3 regions of the Streptomyces sp. NPDC012888 genome follow, and region 1 is predicted to be linked to each of the others. Evidence: predicted binding sites of a transcription regulator. Region 1 holds the regulator's gene; each other region holds the start of a gene.

Region 1 (7,380 bases):
CCCGGTAGGCCTCGACGGCGGCCGGGTCGGGCTGCCCGTACTGCGGGAGGAAGAGGTTGACGCCGAACGGCCGCCGGGTGAGTCCGCGCAGCTGCTTGATCTCCTGGTACATGCCGTCCGCGGTCTTGTAACCGCCGGCCAGGAAGCCGAGGCCGCCGGCCTGGGAGACGGCGGCGGCGAGCGGCGGGCAGGAGGCTCCGCCCGCCATGGGGGCCTGCACGATCGGGTAGGGGAAGAGACCGTTCAGTGCGGAGGACATGACCTGCATCGTGCCATGTCCCCCGCACCAGACCGAATCACACGATTCGCCTGGCATAGTCCGGTCGCGGCAACCGGCCAGGTGCCGTGATCACCCGGCCGGGACCGGGCTCACCGGCCGTTGAACGCGTCCTTCAGCCGGCTGAACAGGCCTTGCTGTCCGGGGGCGAACTGGCCCGTGGGGCGTTCCTCGCCGCGCAGCTTCGCCAGCTGCCGCAGCAGCTCCTCCTGCTGGGCGTCGAGCTTGGCCGGGGTCTGCACCTCGACGTGGACGATCAGGTCGCCGCGCCCGCCGCCGCGCAGGTGGGTGACGCCGCGGCCGTGCAGCGGGATCGACTGGCCGGACTGGGTGCCGGGACGGATGTCGACCTCCTCCATGCCGTCCAGGGTCTCCAGCGGGCACTTGGTGCCCAGTGCCGCCGCGGTCATCGGGATGGTGACCGTGCAGTGCAGGTCGTCGCCGCGGCGCTGGAACACCGGGTGGGGCAGCTCGTGGATCTCGACGTACAGGTCGCCGGCGGGGCCGCCGCCGGGGCCGACCTCGCCCTCGCCCGCGAGCTGGATCCGGGTGCCGTTCTCCACGCCGGCCGGGATCTTGACCGTGAGGTTGCGGCGGGACCGGACGCGCCCGTCGCCCGCGCACTCGGGGCAGGGGGTCGGGACCACGGTGCCGAAGCCCTGGCACTGCGGGCACGGGCGGGAGGTCATGACCTGGCCGAGGAAGGACCGGGTGACCTGGGAGACCTCACCGCGGCCGCGGCACATGTCGCAGGTCTGCGCGGAGGTGCCGGGTGCGGCGCCCTCGCCGGAGCAGGTCGTGCACACGACGGCGGTGTCGACCTGGATGTCCTTGGTGGTCCCGAAGGCGGACTCGTCCAGCTCCAGGTCCAGGCGGATCATGGCGTCCTGGCCGCGCCGGGTGCGCGAGCGCGGGCCGCGCTGGGACGCCTGCCCGAAGAAGGCGTCCATGATGTCCGAGAAGTTGCCGAAGCCGCCGGCCCCGAAACCGCCCGCGCCCGCACCGCCCGAGGAGGACAGCGGGTCGCCGCCGAGGTCGTAGACCTGCTTCTTCTGCGGGTCCGACAGCACCTCGTAGGCGGCGTTGATCTCCTTGAAACGCTCCTGCGTCTTGGGATCGGGGTTGACGTCCGGGTGCAGCTCGCGGGCAAGCCGCCGGAAGGCCTTCTTGATCTCGTCCTGCGATGCGTCGCGGCGCACGCCGAGTACGGCGTAGTAGTCCGTGGCCACTTACGACTCCGCCAGGATCTGTCCGACGTAACGTGCCACTGCGCGTACCGCTCCCATCGTTCCGGGGTAGTCCATGCGGGTCGGTCCGACCACGCCCATCTTGGCGACTGTCTCGCCGCCCGAACCGTAGCCGACGGAGACGACCGACGTGGAGTTGAGTCCTTCGTAGGCGTTCTCGTGGCCGATGCGTACGGTCATCCCCGACTCGCCGGCCTCGCCGAGCAGCTTGAGGAGCACGACCTGCTCCTCCAGCGCCTCCAGCACGGGCCTGATCGTCAGCGGGAAGTCGTGTCCGAAGCGGGTGAGATTGGCGGTTCCGCCGATCATCAGCCGCTCCTCGGTCTCCTCGACCAGGGTTTCGAGGAGGGTGGCGAGCACCGTCTGGACCGTGGCGCGGTCCTCGGTCTCGAAGGATTCCGGCAGGTCCTGCACCAGCTGCGGCACGTCCGCGAAGCGGCGGCCGACGACCTTGCCGTTGAGCCGGGCCCGCAGGTCCGCGAGGGACTGCTCGCCGAACGGCGCGGGGCAGTCGACCATGCGCTGCTCGACCCGGCCGGTGTCGGTGATCAGGACGAGCATCAGGCGGGCGGGCGCGAGCATCAGCAGCTCGACGTGCCGGACGGTGGACCGGGTCAGGGAGGGGTACTGGACCACGGCGACCTGCCGGGTCAGCTGCGCGAGCAGCCGTACCGTGCGCCCCACCACGTCGTCGAGGTCGACGGCGCCGTCGAGGAAGTTCTGGATGGCCCGCCGTTCGGGCGTGGACAGCGGCTTGACCCCGGCCAGGCGGTCGACGAAGAGCCGGTAGCCCTTGTCGGTGGGGATCCGGCCGGCGCTGGTGTGGGGCTGGGCGATGTAGCCCTCCTCCTCCAGCACGGCCATGTCGTTGCGCACGGTGGCGGGCGAGACGCCGAGCTGGTGGCGCTCGGTGAGGGCCTTGGAGCCGACGGGCTCCTCCGTTCCGACGTAGTCCTGGACGATGGCGCGCAGCACTTCGAGCCTGCGTTCACTGAGCATGCGCGCCACCTCCAGCTGTGAGCGTCGTCGTGGTTGGCACTCAACGGGCGGGAGTGCCAGGAATCCCCCGGCTCAGTGTACGGCTGGCAGGTACACCCAAGGCAAGGGAGCTCGTCACGGTAGCGTCGCGCCATGGACGTGCGTTGGGAAGAGGCGGGGTGGGAGCGGCTGACCGGGCGGACGGGGCGGCGCAGGCTCCCCGGCTGGGACTGTACGGCCGGACTGGTGGTCGGGGACGCCTCGGTGCTGCTGGTGGACCCGGGTTCGAGCCTGCGGGAGGGGGCGGAACTGCGGGCCCAGGCGGAGCGGCTGACCGGCCGCGGCGTGACCCATATCGCATTCACGCACGGCCATTTCGATCACGTCCTGGGCGGCGGGGCGTTCCCGGGCGCGGAGGTGTTCGGCCCGGTGGGGCTCGAACTGCTGCTGGGCTCGGCCTCCGGGCGCGGGGAACTGCGCGCGGACGCGGTCCGGCACGGCCTGCCGGAGCCGGACGCCGCGGAGTCCACGGAGCGGCTCGCCGTCCCCCGGCACCTGGTCTCCGGCGAATGGACCCTGGACCTCGGCGGGCTGCAGGTGCTGCTGGCGAACGTCGGGCCCGGGCACACCGGCCACGACCTGGCCGTCTTCGTGCCCGGGGGCCGGGAGGTGGTGTTCTGCGGGGACCTGGTCGAGGAGTCCGGGGAGCCGTTGGCCGGCCCCGACGCGATGCCGCGGCAGTGGCCGGCCGCGCTGGACCGGCTGCTGTCGCTCGGCGGCGAGGAGGCGCTTTACGTGCCGGGCCACGGGGCGGTGGTCGACGCGGCCTTCGTGCGTGAGCAGCGCGCCACACTCGCGGCACGTTTCGGCGTGTCGCCTTGATCGGCGGGACTCCACCCCTACCCTCGGCCGAATGCGCGAGTACTCCCCCGACCTGACCCCCTCCTGGAAGCGCGCGAAGCCGGTGCCGGAGGTGCCCGCCGATCCGGAACTGGTGGTGGAGGTCGCGGGTACCGACTTCTGCGGGGCGGTGGTGGCCTGCGAGGCGGGCACGGTGACCCTGGAGGACCGCTTCGGCAAGCGCCGGGTCTTCCCGCTGGAGCCGCGCGGCTTCCTGCTGGAGGGCGAGGTGGTCACCCTGGTACGCCCCTCACGCGCGGCGGCCGGCGCCGGCGCCGGCGCCCCGGCCCTCACGCCCTCGGGCTCGATCGCGGTCCCGGGGGCGCGGGCCCGGGTGGCCCGGGCGGGCCGCATCTACGTGGAGGGCCGGCACGACGCCGAACTGGTGGAGAAGGTCTGGGGCGACGACCTCCGCATCGAGGGCGTGGTCGTGGAGTACCTCTCCGGCGTGGACGACCTGCCGGCGATCGTCGCCGACTTCGCCCCTGGCCCGGACGCCCGCCTCGGCGTCCTGGTGGACCACCTGGTCCCCGGCTCGAAGGAGTCCCGGCTGGCGGCCCGGGTGTCGTCGACTCCGGACGTCCTGGTGGTCGGCCACCCCTACGTCGACGTCTGGCAGGCGGTCAAGCCGTCGGCCCTGGGCATCCCGTCCTGGCCGGTCGTCCCGCGGGGCCAGGACTGGAAGACGGGCGTCTGCCGCGCGCTGGGCTGGCCCCCGAACACCGGGGCGGCCTGGCAGCGGATCCTGTCCCGGGTCACCTCCTACCGCGACCTGGAGCCGGCCCTCCTGGGCCGCGTGGAAGAACTGATCGACTTCGTCACCACCCCCTGACCCCCACCCCGCCCGGACCGGCCCACCGCCGCTCGACACGCGCCCCAGCCCCCTCCCGAGCCCACCCGGACCCCCGGCCGGGCGGACGCCCCCGCCCGGCCCCCGCCGGGCCGACGCCCCACCCGGCCCCCCACCGGACCGGCGCCCCCGCCCGGACCGAGCCGCGCGGGCCACGCCCCGGCCGGGGCCGGTTCGCGTGGGCAACGCCCTGCCCCGGCACGTCCAGCCCGGTCGGCACATCCAGCCTCGCCGGCGATTGAGGCGCGGGGTGTGGGGCAGCGCCCCATGTGGCCGGGCGGAGCCCCCGCCGGGCCCGCTCAAACGCCGCTCGGGCTTGATATGCCCCGCCCGGACCCGGCTCCGCGGCGACGCCCTCGCCGGGCCACTCCAGCCCCGCCGGGACCCGGCCGCGCGCCAACGCCCTCGCCGGGCCACTCCAGCCCCGCCGGCGATTGAGGCGCGGGGTGCGGGGCAGCGCCCCACGTGGCCGGGCGGAACCCCCGCCGGGCCCGCTCAAACGCCGCTCGGGCTTGATATGCCCCGCCCAGACCCGGCTCCGCGGCGACGCCCTCGCCGGGCCACTCCAGCCCCGCCGGCGATTGAGGCGCGGGGTGCGGGGCAGCGCCCCACGTGGCCGGCCGGAGCCCCCGCCGGACCCGCTCAAACGCCACTCGGGCTTGATATGCCCCGCCCAGACCCGGCTGCGCGGGCGACGCCCTTGCCCGGCCACTCCAGCCCCGCCGGCGATTGAGGCGCGGAGTGCGGGGCAGCGCCCCGCGCGGTCGGGCGGGGCTCCGGCTCGGGGGCGCCCCGGCAGGGGTGCGCGGCCGGCGCAGGGTCAGTCGACCAGGTCGCGGACCACCGCGTCGGCCAGGAGGCGCCCGCGCAGGGTGAGGACGGCGCGGCCGGCCCCGTACGGAGCGGCCGCGAGGAGGCCGTCCGCCAGCGCCCGGCGCGACGCGGCCAGCCCCGCCGGGGCCAGCAGGGACAGCGGGACGCCGTCCACCAGCCGGAGCTCCAGCAGGATCCGCTCGACGCGGCGGTCCTCCTCGGACAGGACCTCCCGGCCCGCGCCCGGCGAGCGCCCCTCCGCCAGCGCCCCCGCGTACGCGCCGGGGTGCTTCACGTTCCACCAGCGGACCCCGCCCACGTGGGAGTGGGCCCCGGGGCCCGCGCCCCACCAGTCGGCGCCGCGCCAGTACAGCTCGTTGTGCAGGCAGCGGCCCGCCTCCGAGGTGGCCCAGTTGGACACCTCGTACCAGTCGTAGCCCGCCGCGCCCAGCACCTCGTCCGCGATCAGGTAGCGGTCGGCGTGCACGTCGTCGTCGGTCATCGGGACCTCGCCGCGCCGGATCCGGCGGGCCAGCTGGGTGCCCTCCTCCACGATCAGCGCGTACGCGGAGACGTGGTCCGGGCCGGCCCCGATCGCCGCGTCCAGCGAGGCCCGCCAGTCGTCGTCGGTCTCCCCGGGGGTGCCGTAGATCAGGTCGAGGTTGACGTGGTCGAAGCCCGCCGCGCGGGCCTCGGCCACGCAGGCCTCGGGCCGCCCGGGGGTGTGCGTGCGGTCCAGCACCTTCAGCACGTGCCGCCGGGCGCTCTGCATGCCGAACGAGATCCGGTTGAACCCGCCCGCCCGCAGCTCGGCCAGGTACTCGGGGGTCACCGACTCCGGGTTGGCCTCGGTGGTGACCTCCGCGTCCGCGGCCAGCCCGAACTCGTCGCGGATCGCGCCGAGCATCCGGACGAGGTCGGCGGCCGCCAGCAGGGTCGGCGTGCCGCCGCCGACGAACACGGTCCGCACCTCGCGCGGGTCGTCCCCGAGCACCTTGCGGGCCAGGCGGACCTCGTCGGTCAGGGTGTCGGCGTAGTTGTCCCGGGAGGCCAGCACCCCGCCCGTGCCGCGCAGCTCGGTGGCGGTGTAGGTGTTGAAGTCGCAGTACCCGCAACGGGTCGCGCAGTACGGGACGTGCAGGTAGAACCCGAGCGGCCGCGCCGCCGAGCCCTGCAGGGCGTGAGACGGCAGCGACCCGTCCTCGGGCATGGGCTCACCATCGGGCAGTGCGGAAGGCATGGGTCCATTGTCCCGCACCGCCCGGTGTGCCCCGGGGCCGCGGCGGGGAGCCGCGGCCGGGGCGGCGGCTACGCCTCGCGCGTGCCCTCGTACATCTCCTCGATCAGCGCCTTGAACTCGCGCTCCACCACCGGCCGCTTCAGCTTCAGGCTGGGCGTGAGGTCGCCGTGCTCGACGTCGAGGTCGCGCGGCAGGATGCGGAACTTCTTGATCGTCTGCCAGCGCTGGAGGCCCTCGTTGAGGGTCTGGACGTACGTCTCGATCAGCCGGGCGGTCTCCGGGGCGGCGACGACCTCGCCGTAGGACTTGCCCTCCAGGCCGTTCTCGGCGGCCCAGCCGAGGATGGACGGGCCGTCGAGGGCGATGAGGGCGGTGCAGAAGTTCCGGTCCGCGCCGTGCACCACGATGTTGGAGACGTACGGGCAGACCGCCTTGAACTGGCCCTCGATCTCGGCGGGGGCGACGTACTTGCCGCCCGAGGTCTTGATCAGGTCCTTCTTGCGGTCGGTGATCCGCAGGTAGCCGTCGGGGGACAGCTCGCCGATGTCGCCGGTGTGCAGCCAGCCGTCGGACTCCAGGACCTCGGCGGTCTTCTCCGGCTGGTTGTGGTAGCCCTGCATGATGCCGGGGCCGCGCAGCAGGATCTCGCCGTCATCGGCGATGCGGACCTCGGTGCCGGGGAGCGGCTTGCCGACCGTGCCGGTGCGGTAGGCCTCGCCGGGGTTGACGAAGGAGGCCGCGCTCGACTCGGTGAGGCCGTAGCCCTCCAGGATGTGGATGCCGGCGCCGGAGAAGAAGAAGCCGATCTCCGGGGAGAGGCCGGAGGCGCCGGAGACGGCGGCCCGCAGGTTGCCGCCGAAGGCGTCGCGGAGCTTGGAGTAGACCAGCTTGTCGGCGATCGCGTGCTTGGCGGAGAGCGGGAAGGGCGCGCCGGCCTTGCCGGTGCGGCGGAAGTTGTCCTGGCTGGCCTTGGCGTAGTCGCGGGCGACGCCCGCCGCCCACTGGAAGATCTTGTACTTGGCGCCGCCGGCGGCCCGGGCCTTGGCGGCGACCCCGTTGTAGACCTTCTCGAAGA
Region 2 (7,380 bases), on a different contig from region 1:
ACGACGAGCAGGTCGTCGAGGCCATCAAGCTGCTCGCGCAGACCGAGGGCATCTTCGCCGAGACCGCGGGCGGCGTGACCGTCGGCGTGACGAGGAAGCTCATCGAGAACGGCGTCCTCGACCCGTCCCTGACCACCGTCATCCTCAACACCGGTGACGGCCTGAAGACCCTCGACGCGGTCGCCGGGGACACCGGCCAGACCGCCGTCATCCGCCCCAGCCTGGACGCGTTCCGCGCCGCCGGCCTGGCCTGACCACCCTCCCCACGCACTACCGGAAAGGCAGTAGCGCCATGAGCGTCAACGTCCGCATCCCCACCATCCTGCGCACCTACACCGGCGGCCAGGCCGAGGTTCCCGCCGAGGGCGCGACCCTGGCCGAGGTCATCGAGTCCCTGGAGAAGAACCACCCGGGGATCGCCGCGCGCGTCCTGGACGACCAGGGCAAGCTGCGCCGGTTCGTCAACGTCTACGTCAACGACGACGACGTGCGCTTCGAGGGCGGGCTGCAGACGGCGACGCCGGACGGCGCCGGCGTCTCCATCATTCCGGCCGTCGCCGGTGGCTGCTGACCCCTCCGCGGGCTGACGCGCGCAACCCCTGAATTGCCCCCTCCGTAAAAGCGGAGGGGGCAATTCTGCTTGGTTGGGCGCGGTAGAGTTGGGGAAGTCCCCTCCGCTGTTCTTGCCCGCCGCATATGAGCGGGCCTCTCCATGGTCGACATCGGGCCAATATGCACGTGCGATATGGGGCTTTGGCGTGTTTTGCCAGGTCCAACTTGCCCTGGAGCATGCCGGATTATCGCGCTATTTCCGCCTATCCGAGTGTCCAGATTTCTCGCCGGAATGACCTGTTGCAGACAGCGTCGGTGCAGATACATTCAGCCGCGGTCGACGCGTTCCGACGCAAGTTCTGACCCGGGACCGCGAAGTGCGGTCCTGCGCAAGGGCCAGTAATAGGGGAGTTAGGCATGGCTCAGGGCACCGTCAAGTGGTTCAACGCGGAGAAGGGCTACGGCTTCATCGCGGTCGACGGTGGTGCGGATGTGTTCGTCCACTACAGCGCCATCCAGATGGACGGGTACCGCACCCTTGAAGAGGGTCAGCGGGTCGAGTTCGAGATCTCGCAGGGCCAGAAGGGTCCGCAGGCCGACATGGTCAAGCTCGCGCAGATCTGACCAGGGCGTCGACCACCGACACGTACGTACGAGGGGCCCGCATCCCGGACAGGGACGCGGGCCCCTCGTGTGTTCACCTGCGGGTTCGCGTGCCTCCGCCCAAGCCGCTCGCGCCCTCCCGTCGCCCGGCCACCACCCCTCATCGAGGCTTCTTCGAAGCCACCTTCTTGCACTCTCGGGTGCCGAGTGCTAATCATTGGCGTTAGCACTCTCCGGGTGAGAGTGATAACGACGAGGACCGAGTCGGTGAGGTTGGCAGGCCCTGGCGGGAAGGAACCGCCGGGCACGCGAACCGTCCGTCGCGGGCGCCGGGCGCGGTCCGAAGCAATCCACCCCAGTCCGGGAGGACCACTTCACATGGCCAAGATCATCGCGTTCGACGAGGAGGCCCGGCGCGGTCTCGAGCGCGGCATGAACCAGCTCGCCGACGCCGTCAAGGTCACCCTTGGCCCCAAGGGCCGCAACGTCGTCCTTGAGAAGAAGTGGGGCGCCCCCACGATCACCAACGATGGCGTGTCCATCGCCAAGGAGATCGAGCTGGAGGACCCGTACGAGAAGATCGGCGCCGAGCTGGTCAAGGAAGTCGCCAAGAAGACGGACGACGTCGCCGGCGACGGTACGACCACCGCCACCGTCCTGGCCCAGGCGCTCGTCCGCGAGGGCCTGCGCAACGTCGCCGCCGGCGCCAACCCGATGGCCCTGAAGCGCGGCATCGAGAAGGCCGTCGAGGCCGTCTCCGGCGCGCTGCTGGAGCAGGCGAAGGACGTCGAGACCAAGGAGCAGATCGCTTCCACGGCCTCCATCTCCGCCGCCGACACCCAGATCGGCGAGCTCATCGCCGAGGCCATGGACAAGGTCGGCAAGGAAGGCGTCATCACCGTCGAGGAGTCCCAGACCTTCGGTCTGGAGCTCGAGCTCACCGAGGGCATGCGCTTCGACAAGGGCTACATCTCGGCGTACTTCGCCACCGACATGGAGCGTATGGAGGCGTCCCTGGACGACCCGTACATCCTCATCGTCAACTCCAAGGTCAGCAACGTGAAGGACCTCCTTCCGCTGCTGGAGAAGGTCATGCAGTCCGGCAAGCCGCTGCTGATCATCGCCGAGGACGTCGAGGGCGAGGCCCTGTCGACCCTGGTCGTCAACAAGATCCGCGGCACCTTCAAGTCCGTCGCCGTCAAGGCCCCGGGCTTCGGCGACCGCCGCAAGGCGATGCTCGGCGACATCGCCATCCTCACCGGTGGCACGGTCATCTCCGAGGAGGTCGGCCTCAAGCTGGAGAACGCCGGTCTCGACCTGCTGGGCCGCGCCCGCAAGGTCGTCATCACCAAGGACGAGACCACCATCGTCGACGGTGCCGGTGACAGCGACCAGGTCGCCGGTCGCGTCAACCAGATCCGCGCCGAGATCGAGAACTCCGACTCGGACTACGACCGCGAGAAGCTCCAGGAGCGCCTCGCGAAGCTGGCCGGCGGCGTGGCCGTCATCAAGGCCGGCGCCGCGACCGAGGTGGAGCTCAAGGAGCGCAAGCACCGCATCGAGGACGCCGTCCGCAACGCGAAGGCCGCCGTCGAGGAGGGCATCGTCGCCGGTGGTGGCGTGGCCCTGCTGCAGGCCTCCCAGGTCTTCGAGAAGCTGGAGCTCCAGGGCGACGAGGCCACCGGTGCCGCCGCCGTCAAGCTGGCGCTCGAGGCCCCGCTGAAGCAGATCGCCGTCAACGCCGGCCTCGAGGGCGGTGTCGTGGTGGAGAAGGTGCGCAACCTGACCCCGGGCCACGGCCTGAACGCCGCGACCGGCGAGTACGTCGACCTGGTCGCCGAGGGCATCATCGACCCGGCCAAGGTCACCCGTTCCGCGCTGCAGAACGCCGCGTCGATCGCCGCGCTGTTCCTGACCACCGAGGCCGTCATCGCCGACAAGCCGGAGAAGGCCGCGGCCGCTCCGGGCGGCATGCCGGGCGGTGACATGGACTTCTGATCGACGCCTCCGGGCCCGATCAGCCGTTCCTGACCGAGGGCGGTATCCCCAGCCGGGGATACCGCCCTCGGGCGTTCCCGTACGACCGCAGGCCCCGCCGCAGCCGGCGCGCGGGCTGACCCGCCGCAACGGTCACGGCCCCGGGCCGCCGCCCGCCCTGTGGACGCGGCGGCCCGCGGGCCTTCCGGTTTGGTTGACTGGGAGCATGGCCGACCTGTTCATCAAGATCTGCGGGCTGAAGACCGAGCGGGACGTCGACGCCGCCGTGGCGGCCGGCGCCGACGCGGTCGGCTTCGTGTTCGCACCCGGCAGCCCGCGCACCGTCGACGCCGCCACCGCCCGCCGGCTCGCCGCGCGCGTCCCGGACGGCGTGCTGACGGTCGGCGTGTTCCGCAAGCAGCCCCTGGACGAGGTGCGCCGCTTCGCCGACGAGAGCGGTGTACGGGGCGTCCAGCTGCACGGCGACGAGCCGCCGGAGGACTTCGCCGCCCTCCGTGCCCCCGGCCGGACCCTGCTCCGCGCCACCGCCACGCGGGTCGGGCGGTGCGGGGAGTACGGGGAGGACCTGCTGCTGATCGACGCCCCCGACCCCGGCTCCGGCAAGCCGTGGAACTGGGGCGCGGCCGACTTCACGGCCCCCGCGGGCCACTGGCTCCTGGCCGGCGGGCTCGGCCCCGGCAACGTACGCGAGGCCGTCACGACCACCGGCGCCTGGGGCGTCGACGTCTCCAGCGGGGTCGAGACCGAACGCGGCGTGAAGTCCCCGGACCTGATCCGCGCCTTCATCGAGGCCGCGCGCGGCGCCTGACGCAGGGGCCTTCGGCCCCCGCCCGCCCGGACCTACGCCCCTGCCCGCGCCCAACCGCCCGCGGGCACCCTGCCAAGGGCGCCCCGGCGCCCCGGAGCGGCTCCCGCCCCGCGCGGACGGGCCGGGGCGGGGGCCCCGCGGCACACACCCGAGAACGGCGCCTACAAGCACGCTGACCGGGTGCCGTTCGGTGACGCGGTGGAGCTTCCCGAGCCGTTCGCGGTGAGGCTGGACACCGGAGCCTTCCCGCGCTGAGGAGCCCGGCGGGTCAGGTCAGGTCACGTCAGGGCCGGGTGTTTCGTGGGTTCCGGGGAGGGGCCGGGGCCGTCGTCGCCGTCGCCCGGTTCGGCGGGGTCGGTGTCGAGGTCGGTCAGCATCTGCCGGGTGAAGCCGAAGAAGTACGTCGCCAGGAAGCCCACCAGATAGCCGACGACGAGGCCGCCCGCGTAGATGGCGACCGTGGTCCCCATCCCGGACCGGCCGTCGAGGAGCGGGAAGAGGGCCCAGCCGGAGGGGCCGATCGCGGTGGAGCCGAAGGCGGTGCCGAGCTGGTTGAACAGTCCGACGAAGGCGCCGCCGGCCGCGCCGCCCGCGCAGGCGGTGACGAACGGCCGGCCGAGCGGCAGTGAGACGCCGTAGATGAGGGGTTCCCCGACGCCCAGGAAGCCCGCCGGGAGGGCCGACTTGACGGTCGTACGGATCGAGCCGTTGCGGGGCAGCCGCAGGAAGACGGCGATCGCCGCGCCGACCTGCCCGGCCCCCGCCATGGCCAGGATGGGCAGCAGCACGGTGTAGCCGGACTGCTCGATCAGGGTGGTGTGGATCGGGATCAGCGCCTGGTGCAGGCCCAGCATCACCAGCGGCAGGAACAGTCCGCCGAGCACCAGGCCGGCCACCGCGCCGCCGTTGGAGAGCAACCAGTCGGCGAAGGCGCCGATGCCCTTCGAGACCTCCCCGGCCACGAACATCAGCCCGAAGACGGTGACCAGGCCGGAGACCAGCACGGTGAGGGTCGGGGTGACCAGGACGTCGAGGGTCCCGGGGACCCACCGGCGGCACCACCGCTCCACGTGGACGGCGAGCAGCGCCGCCGCCAGCGCGCCGAGCACGCCGCCCTGGCCGGGGGCCAGCGCCATGCCGAAGGCGGTGATCTTCGTGACGCCCGGGAAGACGATGATCGCGGCGACGGCGCCGCCCAGGACCGGCGTGCCGCCGAACTCCTTCGCCGTGTTGTAGCCGACGAACACCGCGATCAGCGACATGAAGCCGGAGGCGGTCGCGGCGAGCGCCGGTACCAGGTCGGGCAGCCAGCGCATGTTCGTCATGAACCCGGCCAGGCCGGCGATGACGCCGCAGCCGATCAGGGCGGGGATCAACGGGACGAAGACGTTCGCGACGCGGCGCAGCAGCAGCTTGGCGGGGGTCGCGTTGCGCCGCTTCCGCTCGGCCTTCAACGCGGCGCCACGGTCGGCGAGTCGGGCGGCGGTGACGGGGCGGCCGGCCGCGGCGTCCGTTGCGTTCGCCGGGTCCGCGGTGCCCGTGGTGTCAGCGGTGTGCGCGGTGTGCGCGGTGTCCGCGGCGTCGTCCGGCGCGCCGCGCCGCTCCGTTACGAGGGCCTCGAACTCGGGGGTGATCCGGGCGACGGCGCCCGGCCCGAGCACGATCTGGTACGTGTCGTCGTCGACCACGCCCAGTACGGCGGGCAGTGCCTTCAGGGCCTCGTCCTGGACCAGGGCGCGGTCACGGAGACCGATCCGCAGGCGGGTCATGCAGTGCGCGATCGAGGTGATGTTGCCCGGCCCGCCGACCAGCGGGAGGATCGCGGCGGCGGTGGCGCGGTTCTTGTCCGTGGTCATGTGGCGGCTCAGCCGGTCTCGGTGAGGGCGAGGCCGAGGGCCGCGCGGAGGTGGCCGTGGCAGGTGTCGAGGAGCCCGGCGGCGGTGGGGGCGTCGACGCCCCCGAGGATCACGAGGACGGCGTGCTTGACCTCGCCGCCGGTGGCGGTGAGCGCGGCCTCGATCTCCTCGTCCGGGGCGCCGGTGGCCAGTGCCACGATGCGGCGGGAGCGGGCGCGCAGTTTCTCGTTGGACGCCCGGACGTCGACCATCAGGTTCCCGTAGGTCTTGCCCAGCCGGATCATCGTGATGGTGGAGAGCATGTTGAGCACCAGCTTCTGCGCGGTGCCCGCCTTCAACCGGGTGGATCCGGTGAGGAGTTCGGGTCCCACCACGACCTCGATGCCGTGGTCGGCGGCCGCGGCGAGCGCGGAGCCGGCGTTGCAGGACAGGCCGACGGTCAGCGCGCCCCTGGCCCCGGCGAACTCGACGGCGCCGATCGCGTACGGGGTGCGTCCTGAGGCGGAGATGCCGACGACGCTGTCCTCGGCGGTGAGTTCCAGGGCGGTGAGGTCGGCCGCGGCGAGGTCCGCGGAGTCCTCGGCCCCCTCGACGGCGGTCACCAGCGCCGGTGGTCCGCCCGCGATGAGGCCCACCACCTGCGCGGGAGCGGTGTTGAAGGTGGGTGGGCACTCGCTCGCGTCGAGTACGCCCAGCCGGCCGGCGGTGCCGGCGCCCGCGTAGACGAGCCGGCCGCCGCGGGCCATCCGGGCGGCGATGCCGTCGACGGCGGCGGCGATCTCCGGCAGCCGTGCGGCCACGGCGGCGGGGACGGCGGTGTCCTCGGCGTTCATGGTGCGGGCGATGTCGAGGGTGGACATCCGGTCGATCTCGGCGAGGTCCGGGCGGAAGGCCTCGGTGGTGAGGGTGTCGAGCTGGGCGAGGAGTTCGGCGTCGGCGGTCACGGGTGCGGCTCCTGGCGGCTGGTGGTGCGGGAGGTGCGGGAGGGAGGTGCTGAGCGGGTCACGGGACGCCCCGGCGCGCTGTCGAGCGGCCGCTGTGCGGCGACGCGGGTGAACGTACGCCCTACGAGGGCGAGTTGCCGTGCGGCGGGCGGTCGGTGACCCCGTCCGCGTCGTCGCCGGGGCGCGGCGGGACGGCACCGGTCACGGCGAGTCGCCCACGGCTATGCCGGCCGTGACGGCGGGGGTGAGGGCGCGGGACTGCGCGGGCGCGGGCACACCCCGGCCCGCCGGGCCAGGGCCATGACCAGGGCCATGGCCAGGACTGCAGGATTCCTCCGCGCTCCGGCTCACGCTCCGAAAGGTATTTTCGGCGGGCCCCCCGGGCAAGGCGGCACGAGCCCCCGGGGGAAAGGGACCTTCGCCACATGACGGACCTGGGTCCACAATGACCCCATGGACCACGCGACCCCTCTGGAACAGGCGCTCCACGCCGCCCGCGCTCTTGTACTCGCCGATCTCGTCGCGGGCGAGGTCGCCGAGGCCGACGTCGTCTCCCTGGTCGAGGACTCGGTCGTGCACCGCCGCTGGTGGGTGGAGCAGTGGCCCGAGGGGGTCGACT
Region 3 (7,380 bases), on a different contig from region 1:
CCACACGCTGAACCACCCCAACCTGCAGAAGCTGTCGTACGCGGCGCAGAAGGCCCAGATATGCGGCCAGCAGGACAAGCTCGCCCAGCGCTTCGGGCAGCGCCCCCGCCTCTTCCGCCCCCCGTACGGCTCCTACAACGACGACACCCTCCGGGCCGCGAAGGAGTGCGGGGTCGAGGCGCTCGTCACCTGGCGGGTGTCCATGCAGATCCGCGACCTCCAGTACGCCGAGGGCTCCGCCCTCCGGCCCGGTGACATCATCCTGGCCCACTTCCGCGGTCCGGCCGAGCTCAAGGGCTCGACGGAGACCCAGATGACCACGCGCATGCTCCAGAAGATCCAGGAACAGGGCTACCGGATAGGCCGCCTGGAGGACTACCTGTGAGCGCGCCCGGCCCGTCACCCCACCGCCACCAGCCCTCCGGGGTCACGGGACTCCGCCGCCGCCCGGGAGTCCGCCTCGCGCTGGCGCTCGGCGCTGTCGCTGATCCGCAGCAACAGGGCGATCATGATCCAGTTGGCGAGCAGTGAGGACCCGCCGCTGGCCAGGAACGGGATGGCCTTGCCGGTCAGCGGGATCAGGCCGGTCACCCCGCCGGTGACGATGAAGACCTGGAGGGCCAGGCCCGACGCCAGGCCGACCGCCAGCAGCTTGCCGAACGGGTCCCGCGAGCCCAGGGCCATCCGCAGGCCCCGCTGGACCAGCAGCCCGTACAGCAGCAGGACCGCCATCAGGCCCGCCAGGCCGAGCTCCTCGCCGACCGTGGTGAGGATGAAGTCGCTGCGCCCGGCGAAGGCGATGAGCTCGGGGTGTCCCTGGCCGAGGCCGGTGCCGGAGATCCCGCCGGTGCCGAAGCTGAACAGGGCCTGAGCGGACTGGTCGGAGATCAGGCCCTTGGGCCGCTGGTCCTCCGGCAGGAAGATCGCCATCGGGTCGAGCCAGGCCTGTACGCGGTTCTTGACGTGCGCCTCGGTCGAGCCGACCACGAAGGCGCCGGCGGCCGCCATCAGCAGGCCGGTGACGATCCAGCTGGTGCGTTCGGTGGCGACGTACAGCATCACCACGAAGACGCCGAAGAAGATCAGCGAGGTGCCCAGGTCCCGTTCGAAGACGAGGACCAGCAGGGACACGATCCACACGGTGATGATCGGGCCGAGCTGACGCATCGGCGGCAGCTGCACGCCGAGGAACCGGCGCCCCGCCAGCGCCAGGGTGTCGCGGTGGACCACCAGGTAGCCGGCGAAGAACACCGCGATCATGATCTTCACGAACTCGCCCGGCTGGAGCGACAGGCCGCCGATGACGATCCACCGCTTCGCGCCGTACTTGTCGGCGCCGAAGAACGCCGGGGCGATCAGCAGGACCAGCGCCACGGCCATGGTGATGTAGATGAAGCGCTGGAGGTAGCGGTGGTCGCGCAGCAGGGCCACGACGGCCACGCAGGCCGCCACGCCGATGACGCTCCACATCAGCTGCCCCGGCGCGACCGGGGCCGAGCCGTACCGGTCGATGTAGCCCTGGTCGAGGCGGTGCAGCAGGACCAGCCCGATCCCGGTGAGCAGCATGGCCAGCGGCAGGACCAGCGGATCGGCGTACGCGGCGAACCGGCGGACACCGAGGTGGGCCACCAGGGCCAGCAGGGTCATGCTGATCGCGAATCCGGCCAGGTCCGGCGGAGGTTCACCGTGCATCGCCAGGCCCGCGTTGGCGTGGCCGAAGACCGTGATGCCGACGACGAGGACGAGGAGCAGCGCTTCGGTTCGGCGGCGGGAGCCGGCCACCGTACGGGGCGTCAGCCCGCGCACGGGCTCGTGCCGCCGTCGAAGGGGGCCTTCGGTCCGGTCTGCTCGCGAATGCGGCGCTTTATCTTCATATCAACTACGACGTCGATGTCCCCGCCGAGGTTCCTGGGACCGGCGGACCGGCGGACCGGCGGGCCCGCCGCGGGAACCGCGGCGGGGCCCTTCCCCGTGACCGGCCGGGTCAGTCGTGGAAGATCACCGAGCGGAAGGTGAGCTGCGTGGAGCCCTCCTCGTCCGCCTCGATGTCGGTGTAGGGGCCGGTGCAGTCGGGCGCGGCGAAGACCGTGGCGGTCTCGTCGGTGCCGTTGACGGCGCTGTGCGCCGGCGGCACCTCGGACGGGTCGTTCGCCTCGTCCAGGGTGATGCACACCTCGCTCGGCGGGTCGCTCAGCTGCCCGCTCTGCATGGCCCGGTCCTCGGAGCGGTACTCGTAGGTGAAGGTGCCCTCGGCCGCGCCGGCCGAGGTGGGGAGCGCCAGGACGAGCAGGGCGGCGCCGGCGGCGGCACCGAGGGTGTGGCGGATGCGCATGGAGGGCTTCCTCACGGTGTGGGGGTGGGGACTTGCGGCCACTGGGTTCCCTCCGCGCCGGGCGGTCATGTCCCCGCCGGGAGCACGGTCAGCCGGACGGCCGCCGAAGAATCGTTCCTCCGCCCGCCATCCGGCCCTGCCCCCGGGAACCGGTGCCCGTGGCGCGCCGTGCGTACCGGGGCCGTCGGTGGGGCATGCTCGCTTCCGGCGTCGTCGGGAACCGCCCGGAGGGCGTGATTCCGCAACGCCCACCGGGTCGAATTGGCACTCCGCTTGACCGAGTGCTAATCGCCGGAATAGTCTCGGCCCTGGCACTCGCCCCCGGTGAGTGCCAACACAGCGACGGGCAGGTCCGGCACCCGCGACGACGGATCCACCTGGTCGCCACCTCAGACAGTTAACCCCGTGAGATCTCCGAAGGGGGAGGTCGGATCGTGACGACCGCCAGCTCCAAGGTTGCCATCAAGCCGCTTGAGGACCGCATCGTGGTCCAGCCGCTCGACGCCGAGCAGACCACGGCCTCCGGCCTGGTCATCCCGGACACCGCGAAGGAGAAGCCCCAGGAGGGCGTCGTCCTCGCCGTGGGCCCGGGCCGCTTCGAGGACGGCCAGCGTCTGCCGCTCGACGTGAGCGTCGGCGACATCGTGCTGTACAGCAAGTACGGCGGCACCGAGGTGAAGTACAGCGGCGAGGAGTACCTCGTCCTCTCGGCTCGCGACGTGCTCGCGATCATCGAGAAGTAATTCACCCAGCAGAAATGCTTCGAGCTGCGCCCCTGGTCACCCCGCTGAAGCCGGGCGGCGAGGGGCGCGGTTCGTTTGAAACCCAGATTTTTCGAGAGGGCTGAACCGCTCCCATGGCGAAGATCCTGAAGTTCGACGAGGACGCCCGTCGCGCCCTCGAGCGCGGCGTCAACAAGCTTGCCGACACGGTCAAGGTGACGATCGGCCCCAAGGGCCGCAACGTCGTCATCGACAAGAAGTTCGGCGCCCCCACCATCACCAACGACGGTGTCACCATCGCGCGCGAGGTCGAGCTCGACGACCCGTACGAGAACCTGGGCGCCCAGCTCGTGAAGGAGGTGGCGACCAAGACCAACGACATCGCTGGTGACGGCACCACCACCGCGACCGTCCTGGCTCAGGCCCTGGTCCGCGAGGGTCTGCGCAACGTCGCCGCCGGTGCTTCCCCGGCCGCCCTGAAGAAGGGCATCGACGCCGCGGTCAAGGCCGTCTCCGACGACCTCCTCGCCACCGCCCGCCCGATCGAGGACAAGACCGACATCGCCGCCGTGGCCGCGCTCTCCGCGCAGGACCAGCAGGTCGGCGAGCTCATCGCCGAGGCGATGGACAAGGTCGGCAAGGACGGTGTCATCACCGTCGAGGAGTCGAACACCTTCGGTCTGGAGCTGGAGTTCACCGAGGGCATGGCCTTCGACAAGGGCTACCTCTCGCCGTACTTCGTCACCGACCAGGAGCGGATGGAGGCCGTCCTCGAGGACCCCTACATCCTGATCCACCAGGGCAAGGTCTCCTCCATCCAGGACCTGCTGCCGCTGCTGGAGAAGGTCATCCAGGCGGGTGGCTCCAAGCCGCTGCTGATCATCGCCGAGGACGTCGAGGGCGAGGCCCTCTCCACCCTCGTCGTCAACAAGATCCGCGGCACCTTCAACGCGGTGGCGGTCAAGGCCCCCGGCTTCGGTGACCGCCGCAAGGCGATGCTCCAGGACATGGCCACCCTCACCGGTGCCACCGTCATCGCCGAGGAGGTCGGCCTCAAGCTCGACCAGGCCGGTCTGGACGTGCTGGGCAGCGCCCGCCGCGTGACCGTCACCAAGGACGACACCACGATCGTGGACGGCGCCGGCTCCTCCGAGGACGTCCTCGGCCGCGTCAACCAGATCAAGGCCGAGATCGAGGCCACGGACTCCGACTGGGACCGCGAGAAGCTGCAGGAGCGCCTCGCGAAGCTGGCCGGCGGCGTGTGCGTGATCAAGGTCGGCGCCGCCACCGAGGTGGAGCTGAAGGAGAAGAAGCACCGTCTGGAGGACGCCATCTCCGCGACCCGCGCCGCGGTCGAGGAGGGCATCGTCTCCGGTGGTGGCTCCGCTCTGGTCCACGCCGCCAAGGTGCTCGCCGACAACCTCGGCAAGGAGGGCGACGAGGCCACCGGTGTCGCGGTCGTCCGCCGCGCCGTCGTCGAGCCGCTGCGCTGGATCGCCGAGAACGCCGGCCTCGAGGGCTACGTCATCACCTCGAAGGTGGCGGAGCTGGAGAAGGGCAACGGCTTCAACGCCGCGACCGGCGAGTACGGCGACCTGGTCAAGGCCGGCGTCATCGACCCGGTGAAGGTCACCCGCTCCGCCCTGGAGAACGCCGCCTCCATCGCCTCGCTGCTGCTCACGACCGAGACCCTGGTCGTCGAGAAGCCGGCCGAGGAGGAGGACAACGGTCACGGTCACGGCCACGGTCACGGCCACAGCCACTGATCGGCCACTGAACGCGCCACAGCGTGCGAAGGCCCCGTTCCGCGTGATGCGGAGCGGGGCCTTCCCCGTGCCGGACCCCCTGGGTCCTAGGTCGCGTACGGAGTGCCGGACGCGCCCATCTGGCGCTGCAGGTCGGCGACGTTGTAGCTCCACCAGGCCTCGGTGATCTCGCCGTTGACGCACCGGAACGTGGTGCTCCCGGTCATCTCGTAGGTCTTTCCCGTGGGTGCCGCTCCCATGAACTCACCCTTGTGGGTACCGCGCCACTTCCACACCGTGGTGACGAACTCTCCCTCGGCCAGCTGGGCCATCGGCTCGAACGTCATGTCGAAGGCGCCGCGCCACCGTTCCATGTCGGCGCGCATCGCGTCCCGGCCGATGACGGTGGACTCCTCCTTGCCCGCGTCGTGGTCGATGCAGTTCGTCGCGAAACACTCCTCGATGACGCCCATGTTGCCGTGCATGAGGGCGTCCTCGAACACCCGGTTGGCCAGGTGCTTGTTGAGCTGTTCGTCCCGCACCACGTCGAGGTTGGTGAACTTGGGCATGCCGTCGCAGAGCGACACCATCTCCTGGAACATCCTGTCCGTCTCCGGGAGCTGGGAGTTCCGCATGGCCTCTTCGTACGAGGGGAACTCGACGACGTCGACGAAGTGTTCCTCGTCGTCGCGGTCCTTGCCGATCAGGCTGTGCGTGACCGTCCGCCGACCCTGGCTCTGGGCCACGTAGCGGTCCAGGAGGTCCGACAGGTCGTCGTACCTGCGCGTCTTGTAATCGATAATCTGTACGAATGTCATGGCGTCTCCCGGGCGAGATAGGACATGACCATTTTATTCCGGTACGCCCCTTTCGCTTGTCGCTACTGCGGGCCGTACTTCCGCCCGGTCCGCGAGGAGATCCCGCCCAGCAGCCCGCGCGGCACCAGCTTGGCCACGCCCATCAGCGCCTTGTACCGGGGGTCCGGGACCGACAGCGTCTTGCCGCGCGCCAGGTCCGCGAGGGCCTCGGCCACCAGCTTGTCCGCGTCCAGCCACATCCAGTTGGGGATGTTGTCGGTGCCCATGCCGGCCCGCTGGTGGAACTCCGTCCGCACGAACCCCGGGCACAGCGCCATCAGCCGGACCCCCGAGTCGGCCAGGTCCCGGGCCGCGCCCTGGGTGAACTGCACGACCCAGGCCTTGCTCGCCCCGTACGTACCCCGCGGTAGGAACGCCGCCACCGAGGCCACGTTGACCACCCCGCCGCGCCCGCGCGAGCGCATCGACCCGGTCGCCGCCGCGGTCAGCCGCAGCACCGCCTCGACGTGGACCTTGAGCATGGTCAGCTCGTCCGTCATCGGGACCTCGAGGAAACGGCCCTTGTTGCCGAAGCCCGCGTTGTTGACCAGCAGGTCCACCGGGTGCCTGGCATCCGCCAGCCGGGCCTCCACCGCGCCGATGCCCTCCTCGGTGGACAGGTCGGCGCGGAGCACCTCGGCCTCGATGCCGTGCCGGTCGTGGAGTTCGGTGGCCTGCTCGCCCAGCCGCTCGGTGTCGCGGGCGACCAGGACCAGGTTGTGCCCCTGGGCCGCGAGCCGCCGTGCGAAGGCGGCACCGATGCCCGCCGTGGAACCTGTGATCAGCGCAGTCGTCATACGGGCAACCTAGCCGCCCGGAGCGTCGGTTCCGTTCAGTTCCGCACGTCCGCGGTCACGGTCGCCCCGAGCCGCTCCGCGTACGCCCGCGCCGCCTCCCGCGCCTCCGGCTCCAGGGCCTCGCCCGCCGCCAGCGTGCGGGGCAGCAGCTCCCGCTCGGTGGTGAGCGCCCGGAACAGCATCGCGACCGTCACGTCGTGGTCCGGCCGGTGCAGCACCTCGACCGGGTCTCCGGCGCGTACGTACCCCTCCTGCACCACCCGCAGGTACGCGCCCGGCAGCACCGCCCGCGTGAAGGTCCTGACCCAGCCCCGCTCGTCCAGATGGCCCTGGAAGGTGCGGCAGGGGATTCGGGCCGAGGCCACTTCCAGCACCACGTCCGCGCCGACCCGCCAACGCTCTCCGATGAGCGCCCCGTTGACGTCGATGCCGGAGGTGGTGAGGTTCTCGCCGAAGACGCCGCCGGGCAGCTCGCGGCCCAGTTCCAGCTCCCACCACTCGAGGTCCTCGCGCGCGTACGCGTAGACGGCCTGGTGGTCACCGCCGTGGTGGCGCCTGCTGCACACGTCGTCGCCTTCGAGGCCGGAGCCGCCGACGCCCTTGGGGCCCGGGGCGAAGACCCGGACCGGGCCCTCCACCGGGCGCTTGGCGATGCCGGTGAGCCCGCCTTCCGTGTCGGTGTACGCGACGGAGGCCGCCTTGCCCAGGTTCACGGAAATGAGGTGCATGTGCGCCAAGCTAGCGGACGTGTGCCCAAAGCCGCGAGGGGATTGTTCGCACTCCGGTCAAAGTTCGTCTTATGCTTCAGGAGTGATCGAGGCACGTCATCTCCGGGTCCTGCGCGCGGTCGCTGGCACCGGCTCCTTCTCCGCCGCAGCCCGCGAACTGGGCTGCACCCAGCCCGCCGTCTCCCAGCAGATGAAGGCC

What was found. Region 1 encodes HrcA, which represses chaperone genes, less so after heat shock. Its sites were predicted from a motif close to TTNGCACTCNGNNNNNCNGAGTGCNAA; they were not measured.
Region 2: the regulator HrcA is predicted to act here: its motif matches at 1,379-1,405, upstream of groL (chaperonin GroEL).
Region 3: the regulator HrcA is predicted to act here: its motif matches at 2,594-2,620, upstream of groES (co-chaperone GroES).

Annotation. Positions count from the first base shown of each region.
Region 1 is NZ_JBIBBM010000003.1:411,212-418,591, reverse strand. Features, by position in the region: gene ACFY61_RS06720 (nitronate monooxygenase) at 1-259, opposite strand, end outside; gene dnaJ (molecular chaperone DnaJ) at 370-1,506, opposite strand; gene hrcA (heat-inducible transcriptional repressor HrcA) at 1,507-2,523, opposite strand; gene ACFY61_RS06705 (MBL fold metallo-hydrolase) at 2,656-3,384, shown strand; gene ACFY61_RS06700 (DUF3097 domain-containing protein) at 3,416-4,234, shown strand; gene hemW (radical SAM family heme chaperone HemW) at 5,073-6,305, opposite strand; gene ACFY61_RS06690 (AMP-dependent synthetase/ligase) at 6,374-7,380, opposite strand, start outside.
Region 2 is NZ_JBIBBM010000015.1:104,265-111,644, reverse strand. Features, by position in the region: gene thrC (threonine synthase) at 1-254, shown strand, start outside; gene ACFY61_RS24660 (MoaD/ThiS family protein) at 293-571, shown strand; gene ACFY61_RS24655 (cold-shock protein) at 970-1,176, shown strand; gene groL (chaperonin GroEL) at 1,534-3,153, shown strand; gene ACFY61_RS24645 (phosphoribosylanthranilate isomerase) at 3,359-3,961, shown strand; gene ACFY61_RS24640 (PTS transporter subunit EIIC) at 4,240-5,817, opposite strand; gene murQ (N-acetylmuramic acid 6-phosphate etherase) at 5,826-6,761, opposite strand; gene ACFY61_RS24630 (hypothetical protein) at 7,215-7,380, shown strand, end outside.
Region 3 is NZ_JBIBBM010000006.1:213,411-220,790, forward strand. Features, by position in the region: gene ACFY61_RS13310 (polysaccharide deacetylase family protein) at 1-385, shown strand, start outside; gene ACFY61_RS13315 (FtsW/RodA/SpoVE family cell cycle protein) at 400-1,806, opposite strand; gene ACFY61_RS13320 (hypothetical protein) at 1,985-2,332, opposite strand; gene groES (co-chaperone GroES) at 2,767-3,075, shown strand; gene groL (chaperonin GroEL) at 3,189-4,820, shown strand; gene ACFY61_RS13335 (ester cyclase) at 4,907-5,617, opposite strand; gene ACFY61_RS13340 (SDR family NAD(P)-dependent oxidoreductase) at 5,680-6,453, opposite strand; gene ACFY61_RS13345 (MOSC domain-containing protein) at 6,489-7,181, opposite strand; gene ACFY61_RS13350 (LysR family transcriptional regulator) at 7,264-7,380, shown strand, end outside.